2 linked regions of the Luteolibacter sp. LG18 genome follow. Each later gene encodes a partner of the first gene's protein in a complex. Links are inferred from orthologs where the notes say so. Each region holds a gene or a part of one and is shown in the gene's direction. Other genes may lie near its edges.

Region 1 (3,560 bases):
ACTTCGTTTCTATTTTCCAAGCGCTGGGTGACGAGACGCGATGGCGCATCGTCTCGCTGGTGAAGGATGAGGCGCTGTGCGTTTGCGAATTGGCGGACATCCTGGTGATGCCCCAGTCCTCCGTCTCCAGCCACGTGCAGATCCTGCGCAAGGCCGGGATGTTCGAAAGCGAACGCTGCGGGAAGTGGACCTACTTCCGGATCGAACCCCGGACCCGGGCACTGCTGGGCGATATCGCGAGGCACTTCCCCACCACTCCCGGTCCGCGATTGGAAGCGGATGCGGCACGCGCCGCCGCGCGCCTCGAAGTGCGGGCACAAAGCTGCTGCCGGGGACCCAAGGCTCTTCTCGGAAAAAGCTCCACCACCGACTGCTGCCAGCCATGACCCTCTCCGAACTCAAGGACCTGCTCGCCCATCATGGAGAGCGCCTCTTCCGGATCACCTTGCCAGGAGGGAAAGCGGTGCCGCTTTCGTTCCACGTCACCGAGGTGGGAAGGCTGCACAAGACCTTCCTCGATTGCGGGGGCAAACGCCGCGAATCGATCACCTGCCAGCTCCAGGTGTGGGTGGGGCCCGACTACGACCACCGGATCGAAACCGGAAAAATGGCCGCCATCCTGAACAAGGCCCGGGAGATCGTCCCCGATGGCTCGGTCCCGGTGGAGATCGAATACGAGGACCAGGTCATTTCCCAATACACCATCGCCCGCCACGAGTTGACCGGGGAAGCCGTGATCCTCCACTTGGAACACAAGCACACCGAGTGCCTCGCCCCTGAATTGTGCGGCCTGCCCGCCCTCGAACGCCTGCCGGCGATCGGAGGAAAACCCCATTGCGGTCCACGTGGCTGCTGCTGATCCCATGAAACGCCTGCTCGCCGAATTCCTCGGCACCTTCATCCTGCTCTTCGCAGGGACCGGGGCCATCGTGATCAACCAAGCCTCGGGAGGTGCCATCGGTCACCCGGGCATTGCCCTGGTGTTCGGCCTCGTGGTGCTGGCGATGATCCACACCTTCGGCGACGTCAGCGGGGCCCACTTGAATCCGGCGGTGTCGCTGGGATTTGCGGTGGCGGGGCGGTTTCCCTGGCGGGATCTCCCGGGTTACGTGGCAGCCCAGTTCGCCGGGGCTTTCGCCGCCAGCGGCCTGCTGAAGCTCTTGTTTCCGGCTTCTGCCACACTGGGCGCCACCCTGCCCGCGGGAAGCGGGACACAGAGCTTCATCCTCGAAATCGTCCTGACCGCCATCCTGATGCTGGTGATCCTCAGCGTTTCCACGGGCGCGAAGGAAAAAGGCATCACGGCGGGCATCGCCATCGGCTCGGTGATCGCGCTGGAAGCGATGTTCGCCGGACCGATCTGCGGGGCATCGATGAACCCCGCCCGGTCGCTGGCCCCGGCGCTGGTCAGCGGACATTTCGAACATCTCTGGCTCTATCCGGTGGCGACCGTCCTCGGCGCGTTGATCGCCATCCCTCTCTGCATCGGCGTCCGCGAGCCGGGTTGCTGCGGCGGCAAATGCTGAATCCTTTCCCACTCATGACCACCCCTCCCACCATCCTCGTCCTCTGCACCGGCAACAGTTGCCGTTCCCACCTCGCCGAAGGCATCCTGCGTCGCGCGCTGGGCGACCGCTACCGTGTGGCCAGCGCGGGCTCCAAGCCCGCCGGCTACGTGCATCCGCTGGCGATCCGCGCGCTGGACGAAATCGGCATCGATATCTCCGGCCACCGCTCGAAGCACCTCGAGGAATTCCTCCACGAGCCCATTGAAACCGTGATCACGGTGTGCGGGAATGCCGACCAAGCCTGTCCGATGTTCCCCGGGCAGGCAAACCGCCACCACTTCCCCTTCGACGATCCGGCCCACGCAACGGGCACCGAGGACGAGCAAATGGCGGTATTCCGACGGGTGCGGGATGAGATCCGCGCGGTCTTCGGCGCCTACGCTGCCGGACGGTTGGATGAAGGGAAAATTTGATATCTTTCCACCTCGAACCCACAACTTCCCGCGATTCCCTTCAACCTTGAAGGGGATGACCGCGGGCACCAGATCCCTTGCTTCCGATGCCCGCGGGCCCTTTGGGGGGCAGTGCTATCCCTTACGAGGAAGAGATTCTCATGATTCGGGCCTGATCACAACTCCGTGATCGCGTACAAACCGATGTCCGATTTTGTCACCGTTTACAAACGGGCCGCCGCCTTGATGTCGAGGTAGCGGTTCGCCAGGGAAATGGCGAGCTCTTGGGCGGTGGTGTCAAGAGTGAGAATCCCGCGCGCGCCCAACTCGGCGAGAACCTCGCGGCGCTCCGCCAGATAGCGGTCGGCCGCCGCGAAGCGCAGCGCATCTCCAAAGGAAGCCACGGGCAGCTCCTTGGCCTCGTCCACCGTGCGTTCGCGCAGGCTGGCGAGCAGGACAAGATGTCTGGACGAAAGCACCTGAAGGGCCGGGACCAGCTCCTTGCCATCCTCACCGCGGAGGTTGGTGAGCACCACCACCAGCGAACGACGCCGCTGGTGGGTCATCAGGGCCTCCACCGCGCCGGCGAAATCGCTGGGCTCGGGGGTGGTCTGGTAATCGTAGAGGTGGTTCAGCAGCACCGGCATGGCATGCAGCCCCTTGAGCGGCGGCAGCCAGCGCTGGGTGCCACCGAAGGACTGGACGCCGACATGATCGCCCTGACGAAGCGCCACGTGCGCCACCAGCAGCATGGCATTCAGGCAGTGATCGAACTGCGGGAGATCGCCATCCATGGCGCGCATGCGGCGGCCGGTATCCACGAGGAAGACCACGGATTGGTTACGCTGCTCCTGATAGGCCCGGCTGATGAGTGCCTGTTTCCGCGAGGTCGCCTTCCAATCGACCTGGGCGAGGGAATCGCCCTCGCGGTAGTCGCGGAGCTGTTGAAATTCACGGCTCGATCCAGGGCGCGAGCGGCGGACGATGCCCATCGGGTTCTCGCGGTTCTGCATGCCGAGCAGCGCCAACCGGACCACGGGTTCGTAGTTCGGATAGACCCTCACCGGCTCGGCGTCACCCACCCGATGGAGGCGCTTCCAGTAGCCCCAATCGGAGCGGACCAGCATCTGGATCGGGCCGAAAACCACCTCGCCACGCACCCCGACGGTCACGGGATGGAGGACCCGCATCTCCCGCCCCCCGGGCACCACTCCAGCCCACGGCATGGTGGGAGCCATGGCGGAGGTCGGGATGCCATCGAAGATCTCCAGATGCTGTTCCTTCCGGAGCGAATTCCGGAGGGTCAGTCTCACCTCCCCCGGCTCCCCCAACGCGAAGCGGCCCGGCAACCGCCTGGCGATCTCCACGGGCGGACGCGACCGGAGACGCAGGGCATCCACGAGCAGCACCAGCGCGATCACCCCGCCGATCGAAGCCCACGGCCACGCGACCACGGGAAACCACGACACCAGCAGTCCGGTGAGCCCCCAGACGAAGATGAGCCAGGTGGTGGTGGAAGTGGGACGCATTCGAAGAAAGCACTAAGCTCGAAATCCAAAATCCTAAACGGAAGAGGAAGATGCGGAAACGGAGACGAGGG
Region 2 (3,098 bases), 3.7 Mb from region 1 along the record:
CAGCTCGCGAAGCTCTTCACCGAAGGTTGGCGCATCACCACCTTCGGCGGCTGGAAAAACCAGTGGGTTTTCGCCCTCGGCGACCAGACCGGTTACGGCCCCCAGCGCTACACCCTGCCCACGCCCCTCAATGACAGCCGTCGCGATTGGATCCAGAAACGCCGGGCGGAGGGCATGATGATCACCGCCGTGGCGGGGGACGATACCCCGGAGGACGCCGAGGATGGCTGGTTGTTCGTGGCCACCGCGAATTCCGGCTACACCGATCAGGTGATGGAGGGCCCGGGACCGTGGCCGGGCCTGTGGATCGCCGGGAAACTGCGGGAGGGCTACCGCGTGACCTCGATCGCCGGTGGGCCGGGGCGCTCGCTGGTGATCATGTCGAAGGGCGCGAAACTGGGCGAACAGGTGCTTTCCGACGGCTCCTCCTACCCGGCGGACTGGATCCAGGAGCGCTGGTGACCCGGCAGTGGTCCGTTTCCGGTGAAAAACCCGGTGATGGGGGTTTGACAGCTCCGCGCTGGTTCGTCTTAGTAGCTTTCTCAAATCCCAAAACCCGCGTCTGAATGAGCGAGAATGAAAACCAACCGCCGGCTCCGTCGAAGCAGACGTCGAGCGTTCCTCTGAAGAAGGAAACCGTCCGCGTGACCCTCAAGGCGGCCGATGCTCCTCCTGCCGCCACCCTTCCGGGCGGCGCTCCGGTGGTCCGTCCGCCCTCGCCGACCGCTCCGCCGGTGCCCAGTGGCCTCGGTGGCGGCCCGCGTCCGCCGGCTCCGGCCCCGACCATTCCGCTCCGCCCCGCCGGTGCTCCCACCGTGCCGGGTGCCCCGACCGCCCCGGGCGGTGCCCCGCGCCCGCCGGGCCCGGCTCCGACCATCCCTCTCCGTCCTGCTGGCGCGCCGACCCTGCCGCCCGCCGCCGGTGGTGCTTCCGCCGCTCCCGCTCCGGGACCGACCGTCGCCCTGCCGAAGGCCACCGTGCAGCTCCAGGCTCCGACCCAGCCGCTCGGCACCGCCGCCCGCCCGTCCTTCAGCCAGGCCGCCACGCTGCAGGCCGATGACGAAGAGGATTCCGCCGGTGGCGAAGGCATCGCCAACGCGCTCTCCGTGGTCGGCTTCATCGCCGCCCTCGCCGTGCTCGCGTTCCAACTGATGATCGCCAACACCTGGATCAGCGCCGAAGACAATCCGGAAGCCGGCTCGTGGGGCCAGCTCTTCTCGTCCTCCGCTGCCGCCGAGTAACCTCTAGTTTCCAAAAACCATGTTCCTTCCCATTCTCAACCTGATCCTCGCCGGCGTCGTCGCGTTCCTCGCCTACTCCGCCGGGGCTCTCCCGCTGGGCTGATCTCCGGATCTCCCGCCGTTTGTTTTCCAAGGGCTGTCCTGCCATCCGCAGGGCGGCCCTTGACGTTTCGGCCCCCTGCATCCAAGTTCCGCGCATGGCACTCCAACTTACCGAAGCCAATTTCCAATCCGAAGTCATCGATTCCGACCAGCCCGTGCTCGTCGATTTCTGGGCCGAATGGTGCGGCCCGTGCAAAATGATCGGTCCGGTGATCGATCAGGTCTCGGCTGAACTGGAAGGCCAGGCCAAGGTCGCCAAGGTCAACGTCGACGACGCCCGCGAGCTCGCTGTGAAGTACGGCGTCCGCTCCATCCCGCTGCTCCTGTTCTTCAAGAACGGCGAGGTGAAGGACCAGATCGTCGGCGCCAACGTCACCAAGGACCAGCTCAAGTCGAAGCTGCTCGCGCTTGCCTGATCCGCCTGCCAGATCCGATTTTCCCAAACCGGCCTTCCTTCACGGGAAGGCCGGTTTTGTTTTTGGAGGAGTTGAGGCTTTAGCCGAGGAAGGTCTTCCGGGGGGGCGGAGTCTCCAGAGATTTTAGCCGCAAAGAGGCGCAAAAATCGCAAAAGGAAGAGCTCCTTGTCGCTGAAACGATCTCTTCCTCTTCCTGAAAACTGAACACTGCAAACCAGCAAACTCTTCAGGCCTCCGCCCCCCGGAAGACCTTTCTCGGCTAAAGCCTCAACTCCTTCCGCAACGGAGCTTTGAGGGTGCCCGCGGATCTGTTAGTTAGGAACCACCATGAACAGCCCATCCACGGTGAAACCCCAGGCGGTCAAGATGGTGCTCATGGCCGCCGACATGGAGCGGGCGGTCGCGTTCTACCGCGATGTGATGGGTTTCGAGGAGAGCTTCATCACTCCGCACTGGTCGGAGCTTCGTTTCGGGGACGCGGTTCTCGGACTCCATGGCGGCGGCGATGGCTCGCGCGTTCCGACCGGGCTCTCGATCCAATACGCGGACGTGGCCCAGGCCTACGCGGACGCGCTCGCCGCGGGAGCCACGGCCATCCAGGCACCGGAGCAACGCGGGGGTGAACCGATCATCCTCGCCACTGTGGTGGATCCCGAGGGCAACATCATCATGCTCACCCAGTACGTGGGATGAGCTTCTCCCGGGACCAGAACCTGGAGAACAAAGGATGCCCGGAATGCGGCTCCACCCTTGAGTGCATTCGCCAAGGTGGGTCGCTGGTCCATCGTTGCCATTCAGCCTCCTGTGGCTGGGGGGCCGTCACCTCGTATCTCCCGCCGATTCTACGGGATGGTGGCCGATACATCCTCCGCGTGCCAGCGACCTGTGACCTTTCTCCCTCCCAATGGATCGTTCTCAACCGCAAGTTCACAGGCAGCATCGTGGAATTGCGCCGCCTTGTCGCCGAGGCCGGCCTTCGGGTGGTCGAAGGGTCGGCGCTTGAGATCTGGAACGAAAGCGGGAGCCTGAGAAAGGCTTCCATTCCTATGGAGATCGAGCCGCCCTATCCATTCGACTTCGATCGACCTGAGATGGCTTTTGGGCCTCCGGATGGACCGGTGGATGGGCCTAGCTGAATACTTGCTCCGGGACGTTGCCCCCGCCACATCGCCACGGTGCCCTGTCGGCTTACTTCCTGTGTGACAAGCTCCACACCCGGCCATCCGATTCGCCGATGATGGCTTTGGCCGAGGGCCTGCCGTCGGAGGGCGGAGTGCTGGTGACCAGCCAAACCCCTTCGTCGTGTACCGCCTTGTAAGGCTTTTCGTGGGCAATGGTC

The links. Proteins that work in one complex are often made in the same cells at the same time.
Region 2: the proteins of llg_RS22795 (region 1) and trxA are in contact, whole or in part, in an NMR structure (PDB 2IPA), measured with the Bacillus subtilis proteins. The link is inferred for Luteolibacter sp. LG18 from one-to-one orthologs.

What each region holds. Positions count from the first base shown.
Region 1 is NZ_AP024600.1:5,744,773-5,748,332, forward strand. What follows is about bases 360-3,260. They hold llg_RS22795 (arsenate reductase ArsC), read left to right. Parts: upstream 360-1,540; coding sequence 1,541-1,981; downstream 1,982-3,260. Other genes in these bases: llg_RS22780 (metalloregulator ArsR/SmtB family transcription factor), read left to right, coding at 360-386; llg_RS22785 (DUF6428 family protein), read left to right, coding at 383-859; llg_RS22790 (aquaporin), read left to right, coding at 864-1,526; llg_RS22800 (DUF58 domain-containing protein), read right to left, coding at 2,185-3,260. Also shown: more of llg_RS22780, read left to right, coding at 1-359; more of llg_RS22800, read right to left, coding at 3,261-3,489. UniProt on the Bacillus subtilis protein: Catalyzes the reduction of arsenate [As(V)] to arsenite [As(III)]. In vitro, can dephosphorylate para-nitrophenyl phosphate (pNPP).
Region 2 is NZ_AP024600.1:2,040,720-2,043,817, forward strand. The notes cover bases 330-3,098. They hold trxA (thioredoxin), read left to right. Parts: upstream 330-1,438; coding sequence 1,439-1,759; downstream 1,760-3,098. Other genes in these bases: llg_RS08530 (S8 family serine peptidase), read left to right, coding at 330-462; llg_RS08535 (hypothetical protein), read left to right, coding at 567-1,241; llg_RS08545 (VOC family protein), read left to right, coding at 2,087-2,452; llg_RS08550 (NTF2 fold immunity protein), read right to left, coding at 2,948-3,098. In the rest of the region: more of llg_RS08530, read left to right, coding at 1-329. UniProt on the Bacillus subtilis protein: Participates in various redox reactions through the reversible oxidation of its active center dithiol to a disulfide and catalyzes dithiol-disulfide exchange reactions.